2 regions of the Streptomyces sp. NPDC127092 genome follow, and region 1 is predicted to be linked to the other one. Evidence: riboswitches for the same ligand, from Rfam matches in the RefSeq annotation. Region 1 holds a riboswitch; the other holds the start of a gene.
What was found. Region 1 has a riboswitch for ZMP and ZTP ahead of glyA (serine hydroxymethyltransferase). Riboswitches for the same ligand answer to the same signal wherever they lie in the genome.

Region 1 (8,168 bases):
GGCGCGCAGCTCGGCCGGGTCCTGCGGGACCGTGATCGCGTGCAGGTCCACGACCATGTAGAAGGCGTCGTGGGACTCCTGCAGCGCGACCCACTGACGGACGGCGCCGAGGTAGTTGCCGAGGTGGAACGAGCCTGCGGTGGGCTGGATTCCGGAGAGCACACGAGGTCGATCAGAGGCCATGCTCATCATTCTCTCAGGTGTGGGAACCGATCCCGGACTGCCGGTGTATCAGAGATGTGAGGACGAGGGAGGGGACCCGGGAGGGGGGCCGAGTCGTCGTCGACGAGGGGGCCGTGATCGCACGGGTGCGCGCCGGAGAGCCGGAGGCGTACGCGGAGCTGGTTCGCGCCCACACCGGGGTCGCGCTGCGGGCCGCGGTGGCCTGCGGGGCGGGCGCGGACGCCGAGGACGTCGTGCAGCAGGCGTTCTTCAAGGCGTATCGCTCGCTGGGCGCCTTCAGGGACGGGTCGGCGTTCCGGCCGTGGCTGCTCAGCATCGTGGCCAATGAGACGAGGAACACACTGCGCTCGGCGGGTCGGCAGCGGGCCGTGGCCGGGCGGGAGGCGGAGCTGCTCGCGGGCGAGCCGCTGATACCGGAGGGCGCGGATCCGGCGGTGGCGCTGGAGGAGGACGAGCGGCGCAGACGCCTGCTCGTGGCGCTCGAAGCGCTGGGCGAGGAGCAGCGCGCGGTGGTGGTGCACCGCTATCTGCTGGAGCTGGACGAGGCGGAGACGGCCGAGGCCCTCGGCTGGCCGCGCGGGACGGTGAAGTCCCGGCTGAGCCGGGCGCTGAAGAGGCTGGGGACGGTGCTGAAGGGAGGTGAGGAGCATGGCTGAGTCGAAGCGGGAGCTGGAGGAGGAGCTGCGGGAGCTCGGGCGGGCGTTGAGGGTGCCCGATGTCGACGGGCCGACGATGGCCGAGCGGGTGCTGGCCCAGCTCCTGGCCGAGCGGGTGCCGGCACCGGCACCCCCGCCGCCGCCTGACCGGTGGGCGTGGCTGCGGCGCTGGTGGAAGGCGCTGGTGGCCTCGGTCTCGGGGCTGTTGATGGTCGTGGTGCTCACTCCTCCGGTGCGGGCGACGGTGGTGGAGTGGCTGGGCTTCGGCGGGGTCGCGGTGCGGTACGAGCCGGGGGCGCCGCCCGCGCCCGGCGCGGTGGCCGGGGTGCCGGGCTGCCGGAACCCGGTGCCGCTCGCCGAGGCAGGGCGCAGAGCGGGCTTCATGCCGCTGATACCCGGGGCGCTCGGGGAGCCGGACGCGGCGACGGTGACGGGCGTCCCGCCGCGGGGCGTGATCGGCCTGTGCTGGCGGACGGCGGAGGGCCGCGCGGTCCGGCTGGACGAGTTCCCGGCGCGGCTGGACGTCGGCTTCGGCAAGCAGGTGCGGGTGCCGCCGGAGTGGGTGGCGCTGCCGGACGGCACGGAGGCCTACTGGTTCGCCCGGCCGCATCTGCTGACCTTCCCGATGACGGACTCCGCCGGCTCGGGCTGGACCCCGTCGGTCCGGCCGGCGGGCCCCACGCTGCTCTGGACGAGAAGCGGGGGCGCCCTCACCCTCCGCCTGGAGGGCGTGACCGACCGGACGGAGGCGATACGCATCGCCGCGTCCGTCCGGTAAGGGCCGGACGGAGGCGGCGGGGGCCGGGGCTGGCCAGGGCGGGGCTGGGCCAAGGCCGGGGGCCGGGAGCCGGGCCGGGCCAAGGCCGGGGCAAGGCCGGGGCCGGGCCAAGGCCGGGGCCGGGCCGGGCCAAGGCAGGGGCCGGGGGGCCGGGCCGGAAGGTCGCCGGCCGGGGCCGGAGGGTCGCCGACCGGGCCGGAGGGGCGCCGGCCGGCGTGGCCGGGCAGGTCAGGTCGGGAGGCCGGGGGCCGGGAAGGCGGACATCAGGTCGGCGACCTCCGCGCGGATCACCGCGAGGGCGTCCTCGTCGCCCTTGCCGGCGGCGGTGACACCGCGGTCGATCCAGTCGGCGACCTGGGGCATGTGGGAGACGTCCAGGCCGCGGGAGGTGAGGGAGGGGGTGCCGATGCGGACGCCGGAGGGGTCGAAGGGCTTTCGGGGGTCGTAGGGGACGGTGTTGTAGTTGACGACGATCCCGGCCCGGTCGAGGGCCTTCGCGGCGACCTTGCCGGGGACCTCCTTCGGAGTGAGGTCCATGAGGATCAGGTGGTTGTCGGTGCCGCCGGACACCAGGTCGAAGCCGCGGGCCAGCAGGGCCTCGGCGAGGGCCTTGGCGTTGGCGACGACCGCGTGTGCGTAGTCACGGAAGGAGGGCTGGGCCGCCTCGCGCAGGGCCACGGCGATGGCGGCGGTGGTCTGGTTGTGCGGGCCGCCCTGGAGACCGGGGAAGACGGCCTTGTCGAGGGCCTTGGCGTGCTGCTCGCGGGACATCAGCATGGCGCCGCGCGGGCCGCGGAGGGTCTTGTGCGTGGTCGTGGAGATCACGTCCACGTGCGGCACGGGCGACGGGTGGGCGCCGCCGGCGATCAGGCCGGCGATGTGGGCGACGTCGGCGACGAGCACGGCGCCTGCCTCGCGGGCGATCTCGCCGAAGGCGGCGAAGTCGATGGTGCGGGGCAGCGCGGTGCCGCCGCAGAAGATGACCTTCGGGCGTCCGGCGAGGGCGAGTTCGCGGACCTGGTCGAAGTCGATGAGGCCGGTGTCCTGGCGCACGCCGTACTGCACGCCGCGGAACCAGGTGCCGGTGGCGGAGACGCCCCAGCCGTGGGTGAGGTGGCCGCCCATGGGCAGGGCCATGCCCATCACGGTGTCGCCGGGCTCGGCGAAGGCGAGGTAGACGGCGAGGTTGGCCGGGGAGCCGGAGTACGGCTGGACGTTGGCGTGGTCGACGCCGAAGAGGGCCTTGGCGCGCTCGATGGCGAGGCTCTCGACCTGGTCGATGTTCTGCTGGCCCTCGTAGTAGCGGCGGCCCGGGTAGCCCTCGCTGTACTTGTTCTGCAGGACGGTGCCGGAGGCCTCGAGGACGGCGGCGGAGACGTAGTTCTCGCTCGGGATGAGCCGGAGCGTCTCGGCCTGGAGCCGCTCCTCGGCGCCGACGAGGGCGGCGAGCTCGGGGTCGGCGGCGGCGAGTGCCGGGTGGTGGGCGGGAAGGTTCATGGCGTTCGTTCCTCCGGGCAGGAGGTCCCGGTGCGGGTGCCGCGCGGCGCCACACGGGACCTGACGGTTCCGTGGTGCCCAGGCGAGCGGCACCTCGTGTGGTCTGCCGCGCACGGTTCCCCCGGGGTCGCTTCCCCGTGCGCCAGTCGCCGTGCGTGTTCCCAGACTAGCGGGCGCGCCGTCACGGCAGGTTTCCCGGTCCGGCATGTGAGCGACGATAAGAAAAGGGAGCCACACCCTCCCCAGCCGCAGGACGAACGGAGATCCCGTGTCGAAGACGCAAGACGAGATCGCTGCCGCGGACGCGCACAGCGCCCACAACTACCACCCGCTTCCCCTGGTCGTCGCCACCGCCGAGGGGGCGTGGATGACCGATGTCGAGGGGCGCCGCTTCCTCGACATGCTCGCCGGTTACTCGGCGCTCAACTTCGGTCATGGCAACCGGCGTCTGCTGGACGCCGCGCGGGCGCAGCTGGACCGGGTGACGCTCACCTCGCGGGCCTTCCACCACGACCGGTTCGGGGAGTTCTGCACGCGCCTGGCCGAGCTGTGCGGCAAGGAGATGGTGCTGCCGATGAACACGGGCGCGGAGGCCGTGGAGACGGCGGTGAAGACCGCGCGGAAGTGGGGCTACGAGGTGAAGGGCGTGCCGGACGGGCACGCGAAGATCGTGGTCGCGGGGAACAACTTCCACGGCCGGACGACGACGATCGTCAGCTTCTCCACGGACCACGAGGCGCGCGACCACTACGGCCCGTACACGCCGGGCTTCGAGATCGTGCCGTACGGCGATCTGACGGCACTGGAGACGGCGGTCACGGAGAACACGGTGGCCGTGCTCCTGGAGCCGATCCAGGGTGAGGCGGGTGTCCTCGTCCCGCCGCCCGGCTATCTGCGGGGGGTGCGGGAGCTGACGGCGCGGCGGAACGTGCTGTTCATGGCGGACGAGATCCAGTCGGGCCTGGGACGCACGGGCAAGACCTTCGCGTGCGAGCACGAGGACGTGGTGCCCGACGTCTACGTTCTCGGCAAGGCGCTGGGCGGCGGTGTGGTGCCGGTGTCGGCGGTGGTCGCGGACCGGGACGTCCTCGGGGTGTTCCGGCCGGGCGAGCACGGCTCGACGTTCGGCGGCAATCCGCTGGCCTGTGCGGTGGCCCTCGAGGTGATCGCGATGCTGCGGACGGGCGAGTACCAGCAACGGGCGGCGGAGCTGGGCGAGCACCTGCACGCGGAGCTGAAGCTGCTGGTGGGCGGCGGCGCGGTGGAGGAGGTGCGCGGGCGGGGCCTGTGGGCGGGCGTCGACATCGCGGCCTCGAAGGGCACGGGGCGGCAGATCTCGGAGCGGCTGATGGAGCGGGGTGTGCTGGTGAAGGACACCCACGGGTCGACGATCCGGATCGCGCCGCCACTGGTGATCTCGAAGGAGGATCTGGACTGGGGGCTCGAGCAGTTGCGGGCGGTGCTGACGGAGGAGTGACGGCCGGCCGGCGCGCGACCGACCGGCGCGCGCCGCCCGGGTCCGCCAGCCGTGTGCGGCGGGTGGTGCGCGTGGGCCGTGCCCGGCGGGCCGTGTGTGGCCGTGCCCGGGCGGGCCGTTCCCGGCTGCCGCGCCCGGCTGCCGTGTCCGGGAGGTCCGCCTCCGCCGACCACGAGCGCGGTCCGGGTGCGCCAACCCGGTGCGCCGGCCGTGCCCGGGCGGGCCGTGCGCGCGCCGTGCCTGGCTGCCGCGCCGGGGCGGTCCGCGTGCGCCGGCCAGGAGCGCGGGCCGCGACCGCGCGGGCCCAGTGGGCCCCCTGGCCCGTACTGGACCCGCGCCGGGGCCGGGAGGTGGATGCCGGGGCTGGGGGGGGTGGTTGCGCCGGGGCCGGGAGGTGGATGCGCCGGGTCCGGTTCGCGGGCAACTCGAGCCGTTGACACGGGAGTTGGTCTAGGCCAATGTTGCGGCCATGTCGAGACCCCGTCTGCGCCGCGCCCTGCGCGGTGCGCTCGCCGCACTCGTCCCGCTCGCGCTGCTCGGCGCGTTCTCCGGCTCCGCCCATGCCGCCCCCGCGGCGGCGTGGCCCGAGCCCGTGCCGGTCGTCTCCCGTGTCGAGACCGCCGACCCGGTCGTCTTCATCACCGTCGACGACGGCTGGAACCACGACCCCGGCGCCGCGAGACTCCTGCTCGACCGCAGGGTGCCCGCCTCGCTGTTCCTGCTGCCGGGCGCGTACTCGTACGACTCCGGCTACTTCCACGGCCTGCTCGACCAGGGGCGATCCCGGGTCGAGAACCACACCGTCAGTCACCCGGACCTCACCACGCTCGACGCCGCGGGGCAGAAGGCCGAGGTCTGCGGGGCGCGCGAGGCACACCTCGCCGAGTTCGGGGACGGGCCGCGGCTGCTGCGCCCGCCGTACGGCGCGTACGACGCGACGACCCGGACGACCGCGCGGGCCTGCGGGGCGAAGGCCCTGGTGACGTGGACGTACGACCTGACCACCTGGGGTGCGGATCCCGTCCCGATGCCCCGGCTGAAGGCGGGCGACATCGTGCTGCTGCACTTCAACGGCACCGTCGAGCAGGACCTCCGCCGCGTCCTGGACGCGGCCGAGGCGGCCGGTCTGAAGCCCGCGCCCCTCAGGGACTACGTCACAGAATGACGTGCGGGACGAAGCGGGCGTACTCGTCCGTGACGAGTCCCGCCGACTCCCGGATCCCGAGCCCCGCCGACTCGTCGCCGACGGTCCAGGCACCGAGCACCACGCGGTTGCCGTCGAAGTCGGGCAGCGGGGCCAGTTCCTGGTAGACGCAGGGCTCCTCGCGCGCCAACGGCGCCGCGCCCGGCTCGTGCAGGGTCACGCCCGCGCCCTCGCGGCCGAGCAGCGGCTTGCAGACGTAGCCGGGGCCGCCGGCGGCGGCGAGTTCGCGCGGGCCGTCCAGGTAGGCCGGCAGCAGGTTCGGGTGGCCCGGGTACAGCTCCCAGAGGATCGCCAGGAGGGCCTTGTTGGAGAGGAGCATCTTCCAGGCGGGTTCGATCCAGCAGGTGGTGCCGGTGCCGCCGCCGTTGTCGAGGGTGTCCAGGACGTGCGGGCCGAAGCGGTCCGTGGTGAGCCACTCCCACGGGTAGAGCTTGAAGCACGCGCGGATGAAGCGGAGCCGGTCGTCGACGAAGCGTCCGGAGATGCGGTCCCAGCCGATCCGCTCGACGGAGAGCGCCTCCGTGGCGAGCCCGGCCTGCTGGGCGGTCTCGCGCAGGTACGCGACCGTCATCAGGTCCTCGCCGAGTTCGTCGCCGTCGGAGTGGACGAAGTGCACCGGGCTGCCGGGCGGCAGCAGATGGGCCTGCCGCTTCCAGGCGTCGACGAGCCGCTCGTGGAGCGAGTTCCACTGGTCGGCGCCGGGGAAGCGCTCCTCCATCCAGAACCACTGCGGGCTCGCGGCCTCCACCAGGGAGGTGGGGGTGTCGGCGTTGTACTCCAGCATCTTGGCCGGGCCCGTACCGTCGTAGCGCAGGTCGAAGCGGGCGTAGACGGTGGGGAGTTCGGCCCGGCGGCGCCAGGACTCGGCGACCCGGGCGGCGAGCCGGGGATCGGTGATGCCGAGCTCGGCGAAACGGTCCTTCTCGACGATGTGCGCCGCGGCCGCGAGGCACATGGCGTGCAGTTCCTCGACGACCTCCTCCAGCGCCTCGACCTCGGGCAGGCTGAAGGAGTAGTAGGCGCTCTCGTCCCAGTAGGGGCGCAGCGAACCGTCGGGATAGCGGGTCAGGGGGTAGATCAGGCCCTGCTCCTCTACGGTCTGCTGCCAGCCGGGGCGGGGCTCGATGGTATGGCGCTCCACGGCCGGATCAGCCGCCGGAGGAGGAGTGGTGGCCGCCGAAGCCGCCGCTGTCGACCGCGGACTTGTCGAAGCTGCCGCCGCTGACCTTGCCGTTGCTGGACGAGCCGCCGTAGTAGTAGCGGCCGTTGGAGCTGCTGCTGCTTCCGCTGCTGCCGTCGCCGTCGCACTTGTAGTCCGGCAGCTCCTTGTACGTCACCGGGTCGACGCAGCGCCGGTCGGGCTCCGAGGAGCAGGCGGTGAGTGTGGCCGCGAGCATGCCCACTCCACCGAGTACCACCGTGGTCGACCGCAGTCTGCGCATGACCCTGTCCTCCCCTGTTGCCCCTGTTCTCCGGACGGGGCGGCGGCCGCGCCCGGTTGCGATCGCACAGTGTAGGCCCGGCGTGAACGCCCGTCCGATCCCCGTCGCACTAGAGTCCCTTTCGTGCTTCTTGGGATGATGTGCGCACTCGGATCCGCCGTCTGCTTCGGGGCCGCCTCGGTCTTCCAGGCGCTCGGCGCCAGGGCCGCCGAGCCCGGCACGGGCAGCGGGGTCGACGTGGCGCTGCTGTGGCGGGCCCTGCGGCAGTGGCGTTACGTCGCCGGGCTCGGCATGGACGGGCTCGGTTTCGTGCTCCAGATCGTCGCGCTGCGGACGCTGCCGATCTACGCGGTCGGGGCCTCCCTCGCGGCCAGTCTCGCCGTCACGGCGGTGATCGCCTCGCGCATGCTGAAGGTGCGGCTCAGCCGTGTGGAGTGGGCTGCGGTCGCGGTGGTGTGCCTCGGGCTCGCGATGCTGGCGCTCGCCTCCGGCAGGGAGGGCCACGACAGTCCCGGTGCCGTGCTGGAGTGGGGGCTGCTCGCCGCGGCCTTCGGGGTGCTGCTCGTCGGGGCGGCGGCCGGCCGGCTCCCGGAGCGGCCGCGGGCCCTGACCCTCGGCCTCGCGGGCGGTTTCGGCTTCGGCGTGGTGGAGGTCGCCGTACGGCTGATCGACTCGGTCGACCTCACGGAGCCCGCCCTGTACGCCCTCCTCGTCGGCGGCGGTAGCGCCTTCCTGCTCTACACCTCCGCCCTGCAGCGCGGCTCGGTCACCACCGCGACCGCCGGCCTGGTCCTCGGCGAGACCATCGGCCCCGCGCTGGCGGGCGTCGTCTGGCTCGGCGACCGCACCCGCGAGGGCCTCGGCTGGCTCGCCCTGCTCGGCTTCGCCGTCGCGGTCGCGGGCTCACTGACCCTGGCCCGCTTCGGCGAGG
Region 2 (8,168 bases), on a different contig from region 1:
CGGGCGCGTACGCGAGCCCCATCCCCCGCCCCCCCCGCCCCGCCCCCTCACCCCTGCCGCACGGAATCCTGGAGCGCGTCCGTCAGCCACATGTGGGGCGCTCCCAGGGTGAACGGGTCGCTGCCCGCCTCGGCCACGAGGCGCCAGTAGCGGCGCATGCGCGGGTCGCGGTCGGCGGCCACCCAGGACAGCAGGCGGGCGCGGAAGGCCGGTGTGTCGCGGTCGCGGCGGGCCGAGGCGTGTACGGCGACGAAGAGGTCGAGTTCGGGGCCCGGCCGGGGCGGCTCGCCCGCCCGTACCAGCGGCCAGGCCTTCGCGCACGCCTCGCCGAGACCGGTAAGGAAGTCGTCCTCGTCGGCGATATGCTCCGCGTTGGCCCGCGCCATGGCCAGCAGGAGGCGACCGAGGTCCCGGTCGCCGGCCAGGGCGAACAGTTCGGCGAAGGCGACCACCTGCGACGTGCTCGGGTCGTCGGGCGGTTCGGGTACGGCCATGGCCACGAACGCGTCGAACATCTCCGCCGACACCGGAGCGACGATCGTGCGCCGCCAGAAAGCGATCAGCGCGTCGCGCGCGGCGGCGCCGTTCTCGACGGCCGCCAGCAGTCCGAGTCTCCCGGCCCGGTCGGCCGGGGCCGCCTCCTCGACGGCGCGCAGGGCCGACCGCCGCCACGCCAGCTCCGCGAGCCGCGCGTCGAGCGCGACGCGCTCGGCCGCCACCGCCTCGGCGACGGAGCGTTCCCCGGCGACGACCTGTCTGACGGCTGTGAGCCCGAGTCCGAGCGCGCGCAGTCGTTTGACGAGGCGGAGTCGTTCGACGGCCGCCTGGTCGAACCGCCGGTGTCCCCCGGAGCTGCGCACCGATTCGACGATGCCCTCGTCGCCGTAGAAGCGAATGGTCCGCACCGGAACGCCGGTCAGCCGTGACAGCTCACCGATCCCGAACGTGTCGTCGACCCAGGGCACTTGAACCTCCACCGGACTGGAGCTCCTACGGTACCGGCGTGACCGCGAGAGGAGATTTGCGATGACATCGAAACGGAACATTCAGGACACCCAGGACACCCTCCACGCCGTGCGGCTCGTGGAGGGGCTGCGGGAGCAGACCGCCGGCTTCGCGCGCGCCGTCACCGTCCGGGGTCCGGAAACCCCCGTGCCGACCTGCCCGGAGTGGTCGCTGGGCACCCTGGTGGGCCATGTCGGCCAGGAGCACCGCTGGACGGCGCGGCTCGTGCGCGAGCGCCGCCAACTGGCCGTCCCCGATCCGCGCGAGGCCCGGCCCGGCCCGCCGGACGAGTGGGCCGGGTGGCTGCGCGAGGGCGCGGAGGAACTGATCGGCGCGATCAGGGAAACCGGCGCCGAGACCGTGATCGAGACCTTCTTCGGGCCCCGGCCGGCGGGCTTCTGGCTGCGCAGGATGCTGGGCGACACGGCCGTCCACCACTACGACGCGGCGTACGCGACGGACAGTGCGTTCCGGATCGCCGACGACCTGGCAGCCGATGTGATCGGCGAGCACCTCGGCCTGCTGGCCGAACCGGCCTTCCAGGCGGTCAGGCCGGCGCTCGCCGAGCTGCGTGGCCGGGGCGAGCGGATCGGGTTCCGGCCGGGCCCCGGCGCGGGAGGCGAGGGCTGGGTGGTCACCCGAACGCCTGAGGGGCCCCGGTGGGCCCGCGGGCCCATGGACTACATGGACATCGACGTGGTGGTGTCGGGAACGGTGGCGAACCTGATGCTGTTGGTGTCCGGGCGTGTCGCGCCGGAGGACGACCGGCTGACGGTGACGGGTGACCGCTCCCTGCTCCACCACTGGCTGGCGCGCACGGGGCTCTGACGGGAGTCACACGGCTGGTCACACGGCTGGTCACACGGCTGGTCGCATACGACCCCGGTCACATACGAATGGTCACTGCAGCGGAGCGGTCAGCCTTGCCGTTCCCGTCGGGGCGGCCAGGCTGCAGGCGACGGTGGTCTGGCCGAGCAGGTAGCTCGTGCGGTACGGGTACTGGACGAAAGTCGACCAGCGGGTGCCGAGGGGCTGTTCCGCGGCCTTGGTCCGCAGCGGCTCCCGGCACAGGGCGGCCGCCGCGTCCCGTACCGCGCCGTCGTCGGCGTACGTGCCGGTGAGGCGGAGCCGGGCGACGAGTTCGGCGTCGTGCGGCGTGTCGCAGGCCCGGCGGACGACGGTTCCGGGCGCGTCGCGCTCGATGCCGAAGCAGTCGCCGACACGCAGTCCGTCGTACGGGCTGGGGGCGGGGGCCGGCGGTGTACGACGGGGCTCGCCACTGCGCGGCCGGGGGCTCGTGGTGCCGGAGGCGGTCGGGGCGCCGGTCGGCGGGTGCGAGGTGGTCGGTACGCGCCGGTCGCGGTCCGCCGGGTGCTTCGTGGCGGGTCGCTTCGACTGCGTGGGCAGCGGTGACGGGCTCTCGCCCTGGGGCGCGGGCCGCTGTCCGGACGTCCCGGACGCCGTGTGGGCGGGTGCTCCGGCCGACCGGCCGGAGGTGGTGCCCCCGGAGGTGCCCGCACCCGGCTCGGCCGGGGCGGAGGGCATGGCGTTCGGGTCGCCGTCACCGTCGCCCGAGCCGCCGCGTGCCGTGACGGCGAGGGAGAGGGCGAGGATCGCGGCGAGCACGGCGACCGGCAGGACGACGACGCCCGGCCGTCTCGGTGGCCGGGCGTCGCGGGACGGGGATTCCGTCGGCGGGTGGAGCATGGGAACCAGGGTCACCCGTCGTCGGTCATGTGGCGAGCGATATCGGTGAGTTGGGCCTCGCTCGTACAGAACCGTGACATTCCCGTGGCTCGTGCGAGAGGCCCTGTGGGAGCCCGTACGTACGAGATGCTCGCGTACGGAATCCCTGCGACCTCCTGCCGTGCGGGATCCACGGCCGCCTGCCTGCCTCTGCCTGCCTGCCTGCCCTGACGCTCGCGGTCCCGCTCGCGCCTACAGGCCTACAGGCCGAGCTGGCGCTCGGCCGCCTCGACGGTCTGGGAGAGGAGGACGGCGATGGTCATGGGGCCTACACCGCCGGGAACGGGCGTGATGAGGGAGGCGCGCTCGACGGCGCTGTCGAAGTCGACGTCGCCGACGTTGCCCGGGTTGTAGCCGGCGTCGATCACGACGGCGCCGGGCTTGATGTCCTCGCCCTTGATGAAGTTCGGCTTGCCGACGGCGGCGACCAGGACGTCGGCCTCGCGGACGGCGGCGGAGAGGTCGGTGGTGCGGGAGTGGCAGTAGGTGACGGTCGCGTCGCGGCCGAGGAGCAGCAGACCGGCCGGCTTACCGAGGATGGCGCTGCGGCCGACGACCACGGCGCGCTTGCCGCTGAGGTCGACGTCGTACGCGTCGAGCAGCCGCATGATGCCGCCGGGGGTGCAGGAGACGAAGCCGGGCAGACCGAAGCCCATGGCGGCGAAGGAGGCCATCGTGACGCCGTCGACGTCCTTCTCCGGGGCGATGGCCTCGAAGGCGGCGCGCTCGTCGATGTGCGGACCGACCGGGTGCTGGAGCAGGATGCCGTGCACCTCGGGGTCCTCGGAGAGCGCGGTGATCGCCGCGACCAGCTCCTCGGTCGTCGTCTCGGCGGGCAGTTCGACGTGCTTGGAGCGGATTCCGGCCTTCGCGCAGCGGTTCTGCTTCATCTTCACGTACGTCACGGAGGCGGGGTCCGCGCCGACGAGGACGGTCGCGAGGCAGGGCGTGGTGCCGGTGCGGCGGGTGATCTCGGCGGCGCGCGCGGCGGTCTCCTCGACCGTGCGGCGAGCGAGCGCGGTGCCGTCCATGAGGCGTGCGGTGCTGGTGGACATGGGCCACTCCTGAGCGTCGTCGATGACCGGTTGATCGCCCAGGCGCACGGCAGCGGCACGGTCGCGCGGGGTGTGCGCGTCCGCCGGGCCGCTCCCCGGTGGTGATCCACCTCAAGCGCCAGTCACGGCCCGGGCCCCACTCTACGTGACGACCGCGGGCGGCCAAGTCGCGGGGCGCGTAACTGGTCAGGGCGCATATGCGGGCCCGTCCGGGCGCTTGCCGACAGGGCGCACGCGCATCACGATGACGTCCACGCACCGTCCGGGGCGGCGTCCGCGCAGGCGGACGAGGCGCGGACGAGGGTGGTGGACGAGGAGGGAAGAGGGAAGAGGGAAGAGCGAGGAGCGAGGAGCGAGGAGGGCGGACAAGGCGGGGCGGCCTCGCTGAGGAGGCCGAGTGGAGCGATGCGTGGGCGGGGACAAGGGGAGGCCGATTTGAGCGATGTGTGGGCGGGAACGCCTGAGACCTCTGCGACGTCTGGGGCACCTGGAGTACCTGGGGTACCTGGCCTACCCCAGGTACCTGCGGCTCCTGGGACAGCGGCCGCCGTGCGGCGCGCGCACGAGGAGTTCACCGCGGCAGCGGCCGCGGCAACCTCGAAGGCCGGCCGGCCCGGCGACTCCGCGCGCCCCAGCGACTCCAGCCGGTCCATCGACTCCGGCCGGTCCAGCGGCTCCGGAGTCGGCCGCCAGGCGCCTCCCCCCGTCTCCCCGCCCGTCCGGCCGCTCGTCGCCGAGTCCTGGCGGCGTTCGGCGCGGGCGCGTGTGAGTCCGGACGGCGCGGCTCCGGTCGAGCTGGACGAGGAGGAGCTCGCGGGGCACCGCGAGGCGCATCCGCTCGCCGTGGCGATGCCGATGATCCGGGAGCTGATGGGGGCGTACGCGCGGGACGGCGAGCATCTGCTCGCGGTGTGCGACGCCGCCGGGCGGATGCTGTGGGTGGAGGGCCATCCGGGAACGCTGCGGAAGGCCCGCGCGATGAACTTCGTGGCCGGTGCCCGCTGGTCGGAGACCGCGGCGGGGACGAACGCGCCGGGCACCGCGATCGCCGTCGACCGGCCGGTGCAGGTCTGCGCGGCCGAGCACTTCCGGCGGCCGGTGCAGCGGTGGACGTGTGCCGCGGCGCCCGTGCACGACCCGCACACCGGGCGGCTGCTCGGGGCGGTCGACGTCACGGGTGGGGACGGGCTGGCGCATCCGCACAGTCTGGCGTTCGTGCAGGCGGTGGCGCGGGCCGCCGAGTCGCAGCTCGCGCTGCTGTCCCCCGTCGCGGCGCCCGGCAGGCCGCGACTGACGGCCCTGGGACGGGACGAGGCGCTGCTGCACGTGGCCGGGAGGCGGCTGCGGCTGAGCCGGCGGCACAGCGAGATCCTGGTGATCCTCGCGCAGCGGCCGGAGGGTGTGGGTGGCGACGAGTTGCTGACGCTGCTGTACGAGGACGAGTCGGTTACTCCGGTCACGCTGCGGGCGGAGCTGTCGCGGCTGCGCGGGCTGCTGGGCCCCGAGCTGCTGGCGTCCCGTCCGTACCGGCTGGCGGAGGCGGTGGACGCGGACTTCGCGACGGTGGACCGGCGGCTCTCCTCCGGTGCGGTCGCGACGGCGCTCGCCGACTACGCGGGGCCGCTGCTGCCCGGTTCGCGGGCGCCGGGTGTCGTACGGCTGCGGGAGCGGCTCGCGGGGCGGCTGCGGGCGGCGCTGGTGGACCGGGGCGATCCGGGGCTGCTGGCCGACTGGGCGTACAGCACCTGGGGTGAGGACGACGTGACGGTGTGGCGGGCGCTCGCCTCGGCCGTGCCGGCCGCGGAGGCCCCCGCGGTGCGGGCCCGGCTGGCCGCGCTGGACGCCGAACTGTCCGCGGGTGCAACGGTGTTGCAACGTACGGTCGCGCACCATCGGCGGTGAACGCCGGCCAGGGACGGCCGGCGCGGTCCGAGGGAGGCCCTGCCCATGCCCCGTTACGCCGCACCCGGCACCGAGGGTTCGCTCATGTCGTACGCGAACCGCTACGACCACTGGATCGGGGGTGAGTACGTCGCCCCGGCGCGCGGGCGGTACTTCGAGAACCCGAGTCCGGTCGACGGCCGTCCGTTCACGGAGGTGGCGCGTGGCACCGCCGAGGACGTGGAGCGCGCGCTCGACGCGGCGCACGCGGCGGCCCCGGCGTGGGGCCGCACGTCGCCGGCCGAGCGCGCGCAGGTCCTGCTGCGGATCGCGGACCGGATGGAGGCCTCGCTGGAGGCGCTGGCGGTCGCGGAGAGCTGGGAGAACGGCAAGCCGGTGCGCGAGACGCTGGCCGCCGACATCCCGCTCGCCATCGACCACTTCCGCTACTTCGCGGGCGCGCTGCGCGCCCAGGAGGGGGCGCTGAGCCAGCTGGACGAGGACACCGTCGCGTACCACTTCCATGAGCCGCTGGGCGTGGTGGCGCAGATCATCCCGTGGAACTTCCCGATCCTGATGGCGGTGTGGAAGCTGGCGCCGGCGCTGGCCGCGGGCAACGCGGTCGTCCTGAAGCCGGCCGAACAGACCCCGGCCTCCGTCCACTTCTGGATGAGTCTGGTGGCCGACCTGCTGCCGCCCGGCGTGGTCAACATCGTCAACGGTTTCGGCGAGGAGGCCGGCAAGCCGCTCGCCTCCTCGCCGCGGGTCGCGAAGATCGCGTTCACGGGCGAGACGACGACGGGCCGGCTGATCATGGGCTACGCGGCGGAGAACCTGAAGCCCGTCACGCTCGAGCTGGGCGGAAAGTCGCCCAACATCTTCTTCGACGACGTCTCGTCGGCCGACGACGACTTCCTCGACAAGGCCCTCGAAGGCTTCACCATGTTCGCCCTCAACCAGGGCGAGGTCTGCACCTGCCCCTCCCGCGCCCTCGTCCAGCGTGGTCACTACCACGACTTCCTCCAGGCGGCGATCGCCCGCACGGAGGCCATCGTCCCCGGCCACCCCCTGGACACCGCCACCATGATCGGCGCCCAGGCCTCCGCCGGCCAGCTCGACAAGATCCTCTCGTATCTGGAGATCGGCCAGCAGGAAGGCGCCAAGATCCTGACGGGCGGCCGGCGCGTGGAGCACGGCGGCGAACTGGAGGGCGGCTACTACGTCCAGCCCACCATCTTCGAGGGCGACAACCGCATGCGGATCTTCCAGGAGGAGATCTTCGGCCCGGTCGTCGCGGTCACGTCCTTCGCCGACTTCGACGACGCCGTCCGCACCGCCAACGACACCCTCTACGGCCTGGGCGCCGGCGTCTGGACCCGGGACGCCACCACGGCCTACCGCGCGGGCCGCGCCATCCAGGCGGGCCGCGTCTGGACCAACTGCTACCACGCGTACCCGGCGCATGCGGCGTTCGGGGGCTACAAGCAGTCGGGGGTGGGCCGGGAGACGCACAAGATGATGCTGGACCACTACCAGCAGACGAAGAACATCCTCCAGAGTTACAGCCCCAAGAAGCTCGGGTTCTTCTAGGGACACCACAGGCGCCTCGCCCTTCGCCCGGCAGGCGCCTCGTCCACCCGCCCCCGGCAGGCCGCCGACCGCCCGTGCCCGTCCACGGCAGCATGAACCCCGCAAGGCCATCGCCCCGGGAAATCTTCGCGATCGACGCGACGGACGCCGCCCCTCCCCCCGTAGAGCAGACGGCAGAAAGCCGGTTTCGGGAGGGGATCGAGGGATGGCGGGACGTTGGTCGGGGCGGATGCGCAGAGGTGTCAGGGGTACGGCGGTCGTGGCGGCGGCCATGGCGGCGCTGACCGGGTCGCAGGCGGCGGGGCTCGTGGCGTGGACCGCCGACGCTCAGGCGGGAACGGCACCCGGCACACAGACGCCGGGTGACACGTACTACCTGACCGAGCTGCCCCCGCTGGGAGTCGTCAGCCCGGCGACGCGGCCCGCGGCCCCCTCCGTCTTCGTGGCGGACCGCGGGGCGCTGCCCGCCACGGTCTTCGCCGCGTACCGGCGGGCGGAGGCGGCGCTCGCGCGGAGCACCCCGCGCTGCGGGCTGCGCTGGCAGCTGCTCGCCGCGATCGGGCAGGTGGAGTCCGGCCAGGCGCGGGGCGGACGGGTGGCCGCGGACGGCACGACGTACACGCCCATCATCGGTCCGCAGCTGAACGGCCGGGGCTTCGCCCTGATCCGGGACACCGACGGCGGCGCGTACGACGGCGACCCGTCCTACGACCACGCCGTCGGCCCGATGCAGTTCATCCCGTCCACCTGGGCCGGGTGGGGCGCCGACGGCAACGGCGACGGGCGGGCCGACCCCCACAACGTCCACGACGCGGCGCTCGCCGCCGGGAACTACCTGTGCGCCGGGGGACGCGACCTGTCCCGGCGGCCGGGCCTCGACCGCGCGATCCT

Region 2: linked by a shared signal. The riboswitch ahead of ACFWJO_RS13265 (bifunctional 5,10-methylenetetrahydrofolate dehydrogenase/5,10-methenyltetrahydrofolate cyclohydrolase) and the one ahead of glyA (serine hydroxymethyltransferase) in region 1 are both predicted to bind ZMP and ZTP.

What each region holds. Positions count from the first base shown of each region.
Region 1 is NZ_JBHXFE010000024.1:64,762-72,929, forward strand. It holds gene trpS (tryptophan--tRNA ligase) at 1-183, opposite strand, end outside; gene ACFWJO_RS20950 (RNA polymerase sigma factor) at 240-839, shown strand; gene ACFWJO_RS20955 (hypothetical protein) at 832-1,617, shown strand; gene glyA (serine hydroxymethyltransferase) at 1,846-3,114, opposite strand; ZMP/ZTP riboswitch at 3,184-3,274, opposite strand; gene rocD (ornithine--oxo-acid transaminase) at 3,383-4,591, shown strand; gene ACFWJO_RS20970 (polysaccharide deacetylase family protein) at 5,061-5,756, shown strand; gene ACFWJO_RS20975 (glutathionylspermidine synthase family protein) at 5,746-6,936, opposite strand; gene ACFWJO_RS20980 (hypothetical protein) at 6,944-7,237, opposite strand; gene ACFWJO_RS20985 (hypothetical protein) at 7,373-8,168, shown strand, end outside.
Region 2 is NZ_JBHXFE010000013.1:9,485-17,652, forward strand. It holds gene ACFWJO_RS13250 (MerR family transcriptional regulator) at 48-965, opposite strand; gene ACFWJO_RS13255 (maleylpyruvate isomerase family mycothiol-dependent enzyme) at 1,027-1,833, shown strand; gene ACFWJO_RS13260 (hypothetical protein) at 1,906-2,712, opposite strand; gene ACFWJO_RS13265 (bifunctional 5,10-methylenetetrahydrofolate dehydrogenase/5,10-methenyltetrahydrofolate cyclohydrolase) at 2,952-3,806, opposite strand; ZMP/ZTP riboswitch at 3,836-3,942, opposite strand; gene ACFWJO_RS13270 (GAF domain-containing protein) at 4,458-5,708, shown strand; gene ACFWJO_RS13275 (aldehyde dehydrogenase family protein) at 5,754-7,277, shown strand; gene ACFWJO_RS13280 (lytic murein transglycosylase) at 7,483-8,168, shown strand, end outside.